3 regions of the Solidesulfovibrio magneticus RS-1 genome follow, and region 3 is predicted to be linked to each of the others. Evidence: predicted binding sites of a transcription regulator. Region 3 holds the regulator's gene; each other region holds the start of a gene.
The links. The regulator sigma-54, encoded in region 3, starts transcription at its own class of promoters, with help from an activator protein. The targets are predictions, from matches to a motif close to CTGGCACGGNNNNTGCTT.

Region 1: flgB (flagellar basal body rod protein FlgB) is a predicted target of sigma-54. The motif match lies at 1,531-1,548, and genes of this name have one in related genera.
Region 2: DMR_RS05290 (protoporphyrinogen/coproporphyrinogen oxidase) is a predicted target of sigma-54. The motif match lies at 1,899-1,916, and genes of this name have one in related genera.

The regions. Positions count from the first base shown of each region.
Region 1 is NC_012796.1:5,107,115-5,111,389, reverse strand. Features, by position in the region: gene fliF (flagellar basal-body MS-ring/collar protein FliF) at 1-233, opposite strand, end outside; gene fliE (flagellar hook-basal body complex protein FliE) at 273-599, opposite strand; gene flgC (flagellar basal body rod protein FlgC) at 612-1,055, opposite strand; gene flgB (flagellar basal body rod protein FlgB) at 1,057-1,467, opposite strand; gene DMR_RS21250 (tetratricopeptide repeat protein) at 1,820-2,392, shown strand; gene DMR_RS21245 (IMP cyclohydrolase) at 2,679-3,272, shown strand; gene rpiA (ribose-5-phosphate isomerase RpiA) at 3,500-4,207, opposite strand.
Region 2 is NC_012796.1:1,279,293-1,283,567, reverse strand. Features, by position in the region: gene DMR_RS05305 (lipoate--protein ligase) at 1-159, shown strand, start outside; gene DMR_RS05300 (tetratricopeptide repeat protein) at 258-1,055, opposite strand; gene DMR_RS05295 (RNA recognition motif domain-containing protein) at 1,549-1,827, shown strand; gene DMR_RS05290 (protoporphyrinogen/coproporphyrinogen oxidase) at 1,945-3,324, shown strand; gene DMR_RS05285 (M24 family metallopeptidase) at 3,603-4,275, shown strand, end outside.
Region 3 is NC_012796.1:2,886,496-2,890,770, reverse strand. Features, by position in the region: gene DMR_RS12380 (CTP synthase) at 1-611, shown strand, start outside; gene DMR_RS12375 (KdsC family phosphatase) at 822-1,358, shown strand; gene rpoN (RNA polymerase factor sigma-54) at 1,489-2,919, shown strand; gene hpf (ribosome hibernation-promoting factor, HPF/YfiA family) at 2,970-3,518, shown strand; gene DMR_RS12360 (PTS sugar transporter subunit IIA) at 3,519-3,968, shown strand; gene rapZ (RNase adapter RapZ) at 4,057-4,275, shown strand, end outside.

The sequences.
Region 1 (4,275 bases), 2.2 Mb from region 3:
AGTTCGTAGGGGGTCTTGGAAGCCTTGAGGAGCTCCACCACCCGGGAGGCGTCTTCCTGGGGCATGTTGGTGTAGAGTACGCGCATGTCGGGCTGGTTGAGAATAAACAGCATGACCACGAAGGCGGCGACCAGGGAAGCGGCCAGTCCGGCCAGCATGATGCGCTGGGCGGCGGAACGGTTGGACCAGTACTGGATGAGCTTCTCGAAGTTTTGCTTGAGGAAGTCGGGCATGGCGGGTCTCCTGGCGGTCTTCGTTTACGGTCGCGCGGGCTAGAACTGGATCTTGACGAGTTCGCGGTAGGCCTCGATGACCTTGCCGCGCACGGCCGTGGTCATCTGCATGGCGGAGCTGGCCTTTTGCAGATTGATCATGAGTTCATGGACGTTTTGGGTCTGGCCCGAGGCAAAGGACTCGACCATGGCGTCCTTGCCGTTTTGCATGTCGTTGACGCGCTTGACGGAGTCGGTGAGCATCTGGCCGAACCCTTCGGCCGGCGCGGCCGGCTTGGCCAGGGAGCGTGACACCTTGGCTTCGATGGCCCCGGACTGGGACAGGGCGTTCTGGTAGGCGGCGAGGGCGAGGGAAGGGATGGCCATGACGCTTCTCCGTTAGCTGCGGCCGATTTCCAGGGCCTTGTTGAACATGTTCTTGACGGTGCCGATCGACGAGCTGGACGCTTCGTAGCTGCGCATGGCCGTGATCATGTTGGCCATTTCCTCGACCACGTTGATGTCGGGATAGGCCACGTAGCCGTCGGCGTTGGCGTCGGGGTGGCCGGGCTCGTACTGCATGCGGAACGGGCGGTTGTCGTTGACCAGGCTCGTGACCTTGACGCCGGCCAGGTCGCGGTCCTGGGCCGACTGCATGGCCTTGGAGAACGGGCTGTCCACCGGAGTCGATTCGAGCATGACGGACTTGCGCACGTAAGGTCCGCCGCCGTTGACCGTTCTGGTGGTCTTGATGTTGGCCAGGTTCATGGAGATGGTGTTCATGGTGGTCCGCTGGGCCGACATGCCCGACGAACCGATGTCCATTGCGGTGAAGAGATCCATGTTACTTGCCTCCGTCCATGATGACCTTTTGCAGGCCTTCGAAACTCTTCTTGGTGATGTCGGTCAGGGCGTTGTACATGAGCGTATTCTTGGCCATGACCGCCATTTCCTTATCCATGTCCACGCTGTCCAGGCCCTGGACGACCCGGGGCTTCCAGCCCATGTCGATGTTGCCCTCGAAGCCGGCGGCATTGAACACCGTGGGCATGTGGCCGCCCTGGGTGCGCGTCATCTTGCCCCGGCCGTCGATATTGAGCGCGGCCTGCAGTTCCTGCTCGAACTCCAGGGTGCGGGCCTTGAAGGCGGGCACGTCCTGGTTGGCCAGGTTGGACATGACGACATTCTGACGCTCCTGATGCAGGTCCATGACCTTGCCGAGAAGCCCGAGATTGCTTGAAAAAATGGTTTTCATGGTCTGTTTCCTCCGCTTGGGAGAGTCGTCTCCGGGCTGGCCGCCCGTTTTCGAAAGCCTATTGGGCAAAAAGCGTTCCAGCCCGATCAGCCCGGCGCGGCCGGGGGCATTTTTTGCCGCCTATTCGTTTCACTTTCTAATAAAGCCGGACGAATTTCCCAAAAGCGTCATGCGTCGCGGGCCTGTGGAGCCGGCCGGCCGGCGCGTTGGGGTTCTTGGCATGAGGATTGCTTGGAGGAAAACGCCCGGCAGCCCTGGCCGTCGGGACCAACGAGCACCAGCTGCGCCGTCAAGGCGCGAACCGGCCAGGCCCGAAACCAGCACCCGACGGGCCGCCAACGGAGGGGATGTCATGAGTGGGCAACTCGACTACGAAATCAACAAGGAACTCGGCGAATGCTATCTGTTCATGGGCGACCTGGACAAGGCCGAGGAATATTACGGCAAGGCCATGACCAGCAACGGCGTGCACCCCGACCCCTATCTGGGGTTGGCCACCATCGCCGTGCAGCGCGGCAAGCTTGACGACGCCATGACGCTGTACCGCAAGGCGTCTTCCATTGAAGCCGACGACCGGTCCCTGTCCGGCATGGCGCTTATTGAGATGGAGCGCGGCCAATCGGCCGAGGCGTTCACCCATTTCAAGGGCGCGCTGTCCAAGAACCCGGAAAACCTGGTGGCCCTGTTCGGCCTGGTCCGTCTGGCCCATGCCGACGACCGCCTGGACGACGTCCTGCCCTACCTGCAGGACTATCTGGCCCTGGATCCGCTCAAGCACGAGGTCCGCTTCACCCTGGCCGGTTGCCTGGTGAGCCTTGGCCGCCATGGCGAAGCCGGGGCGGAGATCGACCAGATCCTGCTCCAGGACCCGGCCAACGACGCCGCCCGGGAACTGGCCGACGAGCTCAAGCGCATCGCGGCCTAGCCGGCGAAGCGGTCCGGGCCCTGGCCGGACAGCCTTGTCCTGACAAATTTCTCCTTGGCCAGGCTTTGCCAGGCTTCAGGGAGACGATGCAAGCCGCGTCGAACCGGCCCATGGACACCCCTGCGCGACGTCCGGCCCGGGCCGCCCAGCCCCGGCCGGACGTCACGGCCCTGCATCCCGTGTCGTGTCCACGTAAGGCGCGCAGGGCGTTTTGCGCCGCGCGCCCCTTGCACCCTTGCCAAGCCGGCCGCCATGTGGCACCTCGCCTGAAAAAGCGAGGTCCAGCATGGATTTTCTGCCTGTCAAACGGGCGCTTTTAAGCGTCACGGACAAGTCCGGCCTGCCCGAACTGGCCCGGTTCCTGTCCGCCGCCGGCGTCGAACTCGTCTCCACCGGCGGCACCCGCAAGATGCTCGTCGAAGCCGGCTTGCCCGTCACCTCCGTCAGCGACGTGACGGGGTTCCCGGAAATTTTAAACGGCCGCGTCAAAACCCTGCACCCCAATGTCCACGGCGGCATCCTGGCCGACAAGGACAACCCCGAACACGTCGCCACCCTGGAGAAGCACGGCATCGCCGCCTTCGACATGGTGGTGGTCAATCTCTACGCCTTCAGCAAGGCCCTGGAAAAGGGACTGCCCCTGCCGGAGATGGTGGAGCAGATCGACATCGGCGGGCCGACGCTGCTTCGCGCCTCGGCGAAAAATTTCGCCTCCATCCTGGTGGTCCCCGACCCGGCCTTCTATCCCGAGGTCATGGACGCCCTGGCCCAAAACGGCATGAAAGCGCCGTTGGCCCTGCGCCAGAAAACCGCCGCCGCCACCTTCCGCCAGACCAGCGCCTACGACGACGCCATCGCCACGTACCTGGCGGGCGCCTAAGTCTCCCGCCATGCTTCGATGGCCGGAAGCTGAAGAGCTTCCGGCCGCCGAAGTCCGCCACGCGCCGCGACCCTGGATAAATCCTCGCGGATTTTCAAGAAAATGCCCGGTTTCCCGATGCTGTCAGCACTACGCGCCAGGGCCTTTCGAGGCCGCGGCGCTTAAGTCGCCGGGTCCGGTGCAGCCGGCCGCAGGTTAAACAGCCCCTGAGTGTCGCCGGGGTCGGCTCAGCCGGCCGGTCGGGAAAGCTCCTGCACGCCGTCCGGGCCGGCGATAAAGGCCGCCTGGGCCAGGCCCACGAAAAGCCCGTGCCCGGCCACGCCGGCCCGGGCGTCGAGCAGCGCCGCCAGCCCGGCCGGATCGGCCAGGGGGCCGAAGGCGCAGTCGCAGATGCAGTTGCCGCGCTGGGTGCGCATGGGGTCGCCGTCAGGGCGACGGCGCAGCGTCGGCGCGCCGCCGATGGCCGCCAGGAAATCGACGGTGGGGGCCAGGGCGAAGGGCGTGACCTCCACGGGCAGGGCATGGCGCGTCCCAAGGGCCGGCGAGCACTTGCCGTCGTCAGCCACCAGCACGAAGCGCTCGGCGGCCTGGGCCACGATCTTCTCGTACAGAAGTGCGCCGCCGCCGCCCTTGATGCAGTCGAGGTTGGGGGCGATCTCGTCGGCTCCGTCGATGGCCAGGGCCAGCCGGGGAAAATCATCAAGACAGGCCACGGGCAGGCCGGCGGCGCGAAGGGCCTGGGCCATGTAGCGCGCCGCCGGCACAAAGGCCGTGCCGGCCAGTTCCCCGCGCCCAGCGCGCGCGGCCAGAAACGGGACCACGGCCACGGCGGTGGAGCCGTGCCCCAGGCCCACGGCCATGCCCGGGCCGACCAGGTGCGCGGCGGCCTGGGCCGCCGCCCGTTTGCGGGCGTCGAAGCTGTCGGCGTTCGTCATGTTTGCCTCCCGAAGCCGTGTCCCGGCCGATTTGTCAGGAAACGGGCTTTGGCCCGTCCGGGACCGCC
Region 2 (4,275 bases), 1.6 Mb from region 3:
GGCGACTATTTCGGCCGGCGCGACGTGGCCGAGCTGGAAGCGGCGCTGGCCGGCTGCCGCCACGACCGCGACGCCCTGGCCGAACGCTTGGGCGGGGTGGAGCTGGGCGAGTATCTGCTGGGCGTGGGCGTGGAGGATTTGGTGGAATGTTTGTTTTAGGGGGTGGGGGAAAGAGGAAAGAATGCCTCCGGCGGCTGGGGGCCTGAGGCCCCCAGACCCCCCAAGTGGGAAAATGATAAAGGGGGTTGCGAGGCCGGTCAGACGTCTTGCGCGGGCGGGGACGCAGCCCCAGGCGTAGCGTCGCCAATGGCTGCCGTGGCCGCCTGGCGGCGGGCCGCCTTGGCCAGCTTGGCCGCGATGAGAAAACCGGAGTTGAGCGCCAGACAACGCTCGGCCGCCTCCACCGCGCCGTCGTACTCCTCCAGTTCGTAGAGCACCCGGCCGAGATTAAACAACAGGTTCTCGTCGTTTTCGCTGACGGCCAGGGCTTTCTCGTAATACGACTTGGCCAGGGCCAGCAGCCCGGCCTTGCGCATCCGAATGCCGAATTCGTTGAACAAAAACTTGTTTTCCGGGCCAAAGGCCAGCTCGATGCCCATGATCTTGTCGAAAATGTCGCGGGCGTCGTCGAGCTTGCCGCCGGACAGGTAGGCGTTGCCCAGGCCGAAGATGGCGCGCAGGTTCTCGGCGTCGTAGGCCAGGGCTTTCTGGAAGGATTCCTCGGCCCGCTCCAGCCGGCCGGCCTCCAGATGTTTCTCGCCCCGCTCCAGCTCGGCCTGCATGGCTTCCATGCGCGGCTTGACCAGATTGTAGTACATGAGCGGCTCGGGCTTGAACTTCTGGAGGAATTCCTCCTCAGTGATCGGCGTGACCTCGCCGCTGGGCACGCTGTTGCCGTTTAAGGCCTGCACGCTGATGCCCGCCTCAGGTGTTTTTTCGGCGTAATAATAGATCGCGCGTTCAGCGCTCTGCGTGGTGCCGCCAAACCCTGTCTTGTAGGTTTCCCGCACCGATACGGCCACGGCGAAACGTTTGGCCCCGATTTTTCCCGTCATGGCGTCGTACAGCCCTCCCTGACGTTGGTGCGCTTGGCCTGCGCTCGAGCACACAGGGGCAGGATAGTCCATTTCACCGCTGAAAGCATCCTCTTTGCGTCGGAATAAACGCCCTCAAGACGGGTTTGGAACAACGCAAACCGGAAAAATTTCAGGGCCTAAGGGAGAAAAGGAACAATTTTTCCTTGCCAGCCACTGACCGGTTCGTTATCGTTTTCCATGTTCGCTCAAACCCGTGACGACTTCGCGTGTGGTGCGTGACCGTCCTCCCCGTGTTTGCGCGGCGAGACTCTAACGGAGTCTGGAATACGAGTGCGCAACGCCTGCCATACCTTTCTTCGCCGTCCCGACGGACAGGCGCACTCCAACTGTCAGGCCTTCACGGCCCTTGGGCCGATGGGTTTGTCCTGGGGAGGAGCGTAGCCGGCGGGTAGCCCTCCTCCGTCCACGCTTCGCGTTCGCTGACGTCAACCGTTTTGGGAGTCCGTGTCTCATGTCCAAAAACATCTATGTTGGCAACCTGCCCTTCCGCACCACCGAGGAAAGCGTCCGTGACCTGTTTGGCCGTTACGGCCCCGTCCAGTCCGTCAAACTGATTTCCGACCGCGAGACCGGCAAACCGCGCGGCTTCGGATTCGTGGAGATGGACGACGACGCCGCCGCTGACGAAGCCATCCGGGCCCTGGACGGCGCCGAGTTCGAAGGCCGTAGCCTCAAGGTCAACGAGGCCAAGCCCCGCGCTCCGCGTCCCCCCCGCCGCCCGGCCTGGTAAACGACCGGCGCAACATCTTTCCTCCCGGGACCGGCTCGTCCGGCCCCGGGAGTTTTATTCTCCTTTGCCGGCTGGCCCTTTTCTTGCTCGCCTGCCCCCACCCTCCCGGAGGCAACCATGCGCGTCAAATATCTGATCATCGGAGCCGGCCCAACGGGCCTTGGCGCGGCCAACCGCCTGGCCGAACTCGGCGAAAACGATTTCCTCGTCCTGGAACGCCATCCCTATCCCGGCGGCCTGGCCGCCAGCTTCACCGATGCCGCCGGCTACACCTGGGACGTGGGCGGACACGTCGTTTTCTCCCACTACAAAGCCTTCGACAAGCTCCTCGATGAACTGCTTGGCGACGAGGTCCTGCGCCACCAGCGTGAATCCTGGATTCGCCTGGCCGGAACCTTCGTTCCCTACCCCTTCCAAAACAACATCCGCCGACTGCCCCCGGATCTCGTTTGGGAATGCGTCGAAGGGCTGCTGGCCGCCGGCCGCGACGCCGCAGCCGGAGTCCACCCCGATGCGCCGGCCAACTTCCGGGAATGGATAGACCGGGTGTTCGGCCCGGGCATCGCGCGGCTGTTCATGGTCCCCTACAATTTCAAGGTCTGGGCCCATCCGGCCACGGCCATGTCCCACCGCTGGATCGGCGAGCGCGTCTCGGTGGTGGACGCCGGGCGGGTGGTCAAAAACATCATCTACGGCACGGACGACGTGGCCTGGGGTCCCAACAACACCTTCAGCTTTCCCCTGCGCGGCGGCACGGGCGAGATCTTCCGCCGCCTGGCCCGTCGTTTCGCCGACCGGCTGCGCCTGGGCGAAGCCTGCCGCCGGGTCGATCCGGCCGAAAAGACCGTGCTCACCGCTTCTGGCGACGTCATCGTCTACGACCATCTGCTGACCACCGGCCCCCTGGACCGTTTCGTGGCCGACCAGCTGGAAGGGGCCAGCCCGGCCATGATCGAGGCGGCCGGACGGCTCAAGCACAGCGGCTCGGTCATCCACGGCCTGGGCTTTGCCGGCGCGCCCCCGGACCCGCGCTGCTGGATGTATTTCCCGGAAGCCGACTGCCCCTTCTACCGGGTCACCAATTTCCACAACTATTCGCCCTTAAACACCCCCGATCCCGACGGCATGATCCCGCGCAGCCGGGCGTTCATGACCGAGACGAGCTTTTCCGCCCACAAGCCGGCCGACTTCGCCGGCCTGGAGCGGGCCACCGTGGACGGCCTGGTCGCCACAACGCTTCTGGCTCCGGCCGACGTCGCCGGCCAGAACGCCTCCTGGGAGATGCGGGTGGACTACGCCTACCCCATACCCTGCCTGGAGCGCGACGCCGCCCTGGCCGTGCTCCAGCCGGCCCTGGAGTGCCTGGGCATCCAGTCCCGTGGACGCTTCGGCGGCTGGAAATACGAGGTCGGCAACATGGACCACTCCATCATGCAGGGCATCGAATGGGCCCAGCGGCACGTCCTGGGACAACCGGAAACCGTCTACACGCTTTAACAACCTGCCTCCGACGGCTGGGGGCCTGAGGCCCCCAGCCCCCCCACATGGAGAAATGTTTAGAGGGGGTTCGGCGAGGGTTGGCGCTTTGTCGGCCGGAAAGCCCAAAGACCGTCGATGACGCTTGACGGAAAACACCGTTGCCCCGGCGCGTCGGCCAGCCGAGGACGGCAGGTGTTTCCCCGGGCCATGTCCCGTCGGGCCGCTGGCCGGTTGACGTCGCCGGCCCGATCTGAAACACCTTCGCGGGCGGGCGCGTCCCGCCTGAAGGAGATGCCATGACCGCCACAGCCACAAGCGGCTGCCCCGTTTTCGCTGGCCGCCGCGACCGCTTGCGCGCCGCCCTGGCCGCCATGGGCCACGACGCCCTGCTCGTGTCCCACGCCGCCAACCGCTTCTATTTAAGCGGCTTCGAACTCCACGATCCCCAGTGCAACGAGAGCGCCGGCTATCTCGTGGTCACGGCCGACGGCGACGACTATCTCTTCACCGACGCCCGCTACCGCGACGCTGCCTTGCGCCTGTGGCCGGAACAAAACCTCTGCATCTACGGGGCCGGGCGCTACGCCGCCATCACGGATTTTCTCAAGGCCCGGGGCGTGACTCGCCTGGGATTCGAGCCGGCCAGCCTGTCCTTCGACGTCCACGGCCGACTGTCCGCGCTGATGCCCATGACACCCGTGGCCCTGGCCGTGGAACCGCTGCGACTGCGCAAGGACGCCGCCGAGATCGCCCGGATGCGCCGCTCGGCCGCCATCAACCACGGCGTCATGGCCAGCCTGCCGGACATTCTCCTGCCCGGACGCACCGAGGCCCAGGCCGCCTGGGAGATCGAAAAACGCTTCCGCGACCTCGGAGCCTCCGAGCTGGCCTTTGCCCCCATCGTGGCCGTGGACGCCAACGCCGCCCTGCCCCATGCCATCCCCGGGGAGACCGTCATCGCCGACGGCT
Region 3 (4,275 bases):
CGCTTTCGGGCATTGACGGCATCCTCGTTCCCGGCGGTTTCGGCTCGCGCGGGGTGGAAGGCAAGATCGCCTCCATCGAATACGCCCGCACCAAGAAGATCCCCTTCTTCGGCATCTGCCTGGGCATGCAGTGCGCGGTCATCGAATACGCCCGCAACGTGCTGGGCCTTGACGGGGCCAACTCCGAGGAGTTCGACCTGACCACGCAACATCCGGTCATCTACCTCATGCGCGAGTGGTACGACTTCCGCACCCAGACCATCGAGCACCGCGACCCGACCAGCGACAAGGGCGGCACCATGCGCCTGGGCGCCTATCCCTGCGTGGTCGCGCCGGGCACCAAGGCGGCCGCCGCCTACGGCGCGTCGGAAATCTCCGAGCGCCACCGCCACCGCTACGAGTTCAACAAGGCCTACGCCGGCAATTTTGAGGAAGCCGGCTTGGTCTTAAGCGGCCTGTCCCCGGACGGCGAACTGGTCGAGATGGTGGAGCTGCCCGACCATCCCTGGTTCCTGGGCTGCCAGTTCCATCCCGAATTCAAAAGCAGCCCCATGCGTCCGCATCCGCTGTTCCGCGAGTTCGTGGCCGCGGCCAAGCGGCACAAGGGCTAGACGGCCCAAGCGCAAAAAGATTGCACGGTCCGGGGAAGGCGGCTTCTCCGGACTTTTTTTCGGCCAAAGGGCTGCATGGCTTGGCAAGGCGCTAAAAACGTTTATCTTCTGGTCATGGTGCGATTTTTGGGCTAGATTGCACCTGTCGGCGGTTGGGGACATGGCCTTGCGTTCAAACCATGCCGCCGTCGCATCGCAAGGGAGGCTGTTATGCCTGAAGACGCCAAGCTGGCCATTGCGCGCGCCCGGGACGTGGAGTTGCTGGTGCTCGACGTCGATGGCGTCATGACCGACGGCGGCATCTACGTCGATGCCCGGGGCGAGGTGACCAAGCGTTTTCATGTCCACGACGGTTTAGGCATCAAGGCGGCCCAGGCGGCGGGGCTGGCCGTGGCGGTCGTCAGCGGCCTGGACAGCCCGGCCGTGGCCGCCCGGATGCGGGAACTGGGCATTGAGGAATACCACCCCGGCCACTACCGCAAGGTGGCCGTGCTGGAAGGCATCCTGGCCCGGGCCGGGCTGGCCCCGCATCAGGCCGCCTTTCTCGGCGACGATTGGGTGGACGCCGGCCCCATGGAGCTGGTCGGTCTGCCCATGGCTGTGGCCGACGCCCAGCCCGAAATCCTCGATCTGGCCTTGTGGGTGTCGCGGCGCGGAGGCGGGCAGGGCGCCGTGCGCGAGGCCGTGCGCTACATTTTGGCCGCCAAGGGCCGTCTGGAGGCGGCCTACCAGTGGTTCCTCGGCTGAAGGCCGATTGTGCCGATTGCCACAAGGCTTCAATTGTGGCATGGTTTTTGTTGGGCGGGGTGGCCCTGAGCCGGGCAAAGCCCGGAGACGACCCCGGTAACGTCAACGACTTTCGAGCACGGCGGTAAGCATGGCCCTGGAACTGCGGCAGCAACTCAAGCTTTCCCAACAGCTGGTGATGACCCCCCAGCTGCAGCAAGCCATCAAGCTCTTGCAGCTGTCGCGGCTGGAGCTGCTTGAAAGCGTGCAGCAGGAGCTTTTGGAAAATCCTCTTCTGGAGGAATCCGTCGAGGAGGACCGCCAGCCCGAACGCGTCATGGTCGAGGACAACAATGGCCCCACGGGAGCCGACGCGGCCATGGAAAAGGAGCTGCTCAAAAACGCCGAGTGGGACGACTACCTTGGCGATTTCGCCAGCACGAGCAAGCAGTCCCTGTCCCGCGACCTGGAAGTTCCCGAAGAGGGCATGGCTTTCGACGCTCGCCTGGCCTCCAAGCCGTCCCTCGACGGCCACCTCGGCTGGCAGATGCACCTGTCCAATTTCACGGCCAAGGAAGTGGAGATCGGCGAGACCATCGTCGGCAGCCTCAATTCCTCGGGCTATCTGCGGGCCACGGTCGAGGAAATCGCCGGCATGGCCAACGCCGACCCGGCGCATGTCGAAAAGGTGCTCCACCGCCTCCAGCGCTTCGATCCCGTGGGCGTGGCCGCTCGCACTCCCAGCGAATGCCTGCTCATTCAGATCGAAGTCTACGGCTACGACGATCCCATCCTCATCGAACTGGTGCGCGAGCATCTCGAAGATCTCGAAAAGAAGCGCTACAAGCCCCTGGCCAAGAAATTTCACCTGACCATGGAAAAGCTCAAGGAATACCTGGAGCTGATCCAGACCCTCGATCCCATGCCCGGAGCCAGCTACGGTTCGGGGGACCCGATCTACGTCAGCCCCGACGCCTTCGTCTACAAGTACGGCGAGGACTTCGTCATCCTGCTCAACGAGGAGGGGATGCCGCGCCTGGGACTCAACATGTCCTACACCGACGGCAGCCTGCCGCGAAACGACAAGGACAAGGACTACCTCCAGGACAAGATGCGTTCGGCCATGTGGCTTATGAAGAGCCTGTACCAACGCCAGCGCACGCTGTATAAGGTCCTGGAGAGCATCGTGAAGTTTCAGCGCGGATTTTTCGAGGACGGCGTGACCAAGCTGCGGCCGCTGATCCTCAAGGACGTGGCCGACGACATCAGCATGCACGAGTCCACCGTCAGCCGCATTACGTCCAACAAGTACGTGGCCACGCCCCACGGCATCTTTGAACTCAAGTTCTTTTTCAACAGCGCCCTGGAACTCGACGACGGGGGCACGGTAGGCTCCGAGTCGGTCAAGGCCATGATCAAGCGCATTATTTCCGGCGAGAATGACAAAAAGCCCATCAGCGACGAGGCCATCGCCGACATGCTCAAGGATGAACTGCAAATCAACATCGCCCGGCGAACCGTGGCCAAGTATCGCACGGCCATGGGAATCGAGTCGTCGTCGAAGCGCAAGGCGGTTTTCTGATGCTTCGGGCCGGGTTTCCGGCCTCTCACCACGCCAGCCTGGAGGATTCTATGAACATCACCTTTAATTTCAAGAATTTCGAGCCGTCTGATCATTTGCGCGATTATGCCAGGAAGCGCTTTGAAAAGCTTGGCAAGTACACCTCGTCCACCGATACCTCGGATGTCCAGGTCAACCTGGCCGTGGAAAAGACCCGGCAGATGGCCGACGTCATCTTCCTGGCCGACAATATGCACATCTCGGCTCACGAAACCTCCGAGGACATGTACTCCACCATTGACCTGATCCTCGACAAGATCGAGGCCCAGGCCAAGAAGTTCCGCGAGAAGCAAAAGGACCGCCGTCGCCAGACCGTGGAACAGGTCCGCATGGACGTCATCAGCATCAGCGAGGACGCCGCCGGCGGCCGCGTGCCCACCATCATCGAAACCGACGAGTATCAGCCCAAGCCCATGGCCGTGGAAGAAGCCGCCATGCAGCTGGAGGCTCTCAAGTACGAATTCCTGGTGTTCATCAACTCCGAAACCGAACGGCCCAACGTCATCTACCGCCTGCGCAACGGCGACTTCGGCCTCATCGATCCTGGAACGGGCGCTTAGATGCGGTTAGAGGACTATCTCCAGCCCGAGTTCGTCATCGGGAATCTTGCGTCGGAGTCCAAGTCCGAAGTGTTGGCCGAGCTCGTGGCCCCCATCAAGAAGCAGTGGCCCGATTTTGACGCCAAACGCGCCCATCAGGTGCTGCTCGACCGGGAAAACCTCGGAACCACGGGCATCGGCGACGGGGTGGCCATTCCCCACGGCAAGATGGAGAGCCTCGAACGCATCGTCATCGTCGTCGGGAGAAGCCTTGCGGGCGTCAGCTTCGATGCGCTGGACTTCAAGCCCTGCCGCATCTTCTTCCTGGTGCTCGCGCCCGAGCATGTCGCGGGCCTGCATTTGCGCATTTTGGCCCACATCTCGCGGCTTTTGTCCGATGAATCCTTCCGGCGGGCCTTTCTGACCGCCGAAACCGACGAGGCCTTGCGGCAGGTGCTCGCCGCCGCCTAAGGCTCCCTGAAAAAACGTTTCCCGCGCGTTTGTTGTCACACAAACGCGCGGGAAATTTGTTAAGCCCTTGGGCCGGAAGGTGAATGCCATGGAACATGCGGCCAGGGAACTCCCCGTCGTTATCTTGACCGGCCTGTCCGGGTCCGGAAAATCCACAGCCCTTCGCGTCTTCGAGGACCTGGGTTTTTTTTGCGTGGACGGGTTGCCGGTCAGCCTCGTGCCCAAGCTCATGAGCCTTTTCGACGACAAGGGCGGCCAGCGCTACAAGGGCCTGGCCCTGGGCATGGACGTGCGCCAGGCCGACCTC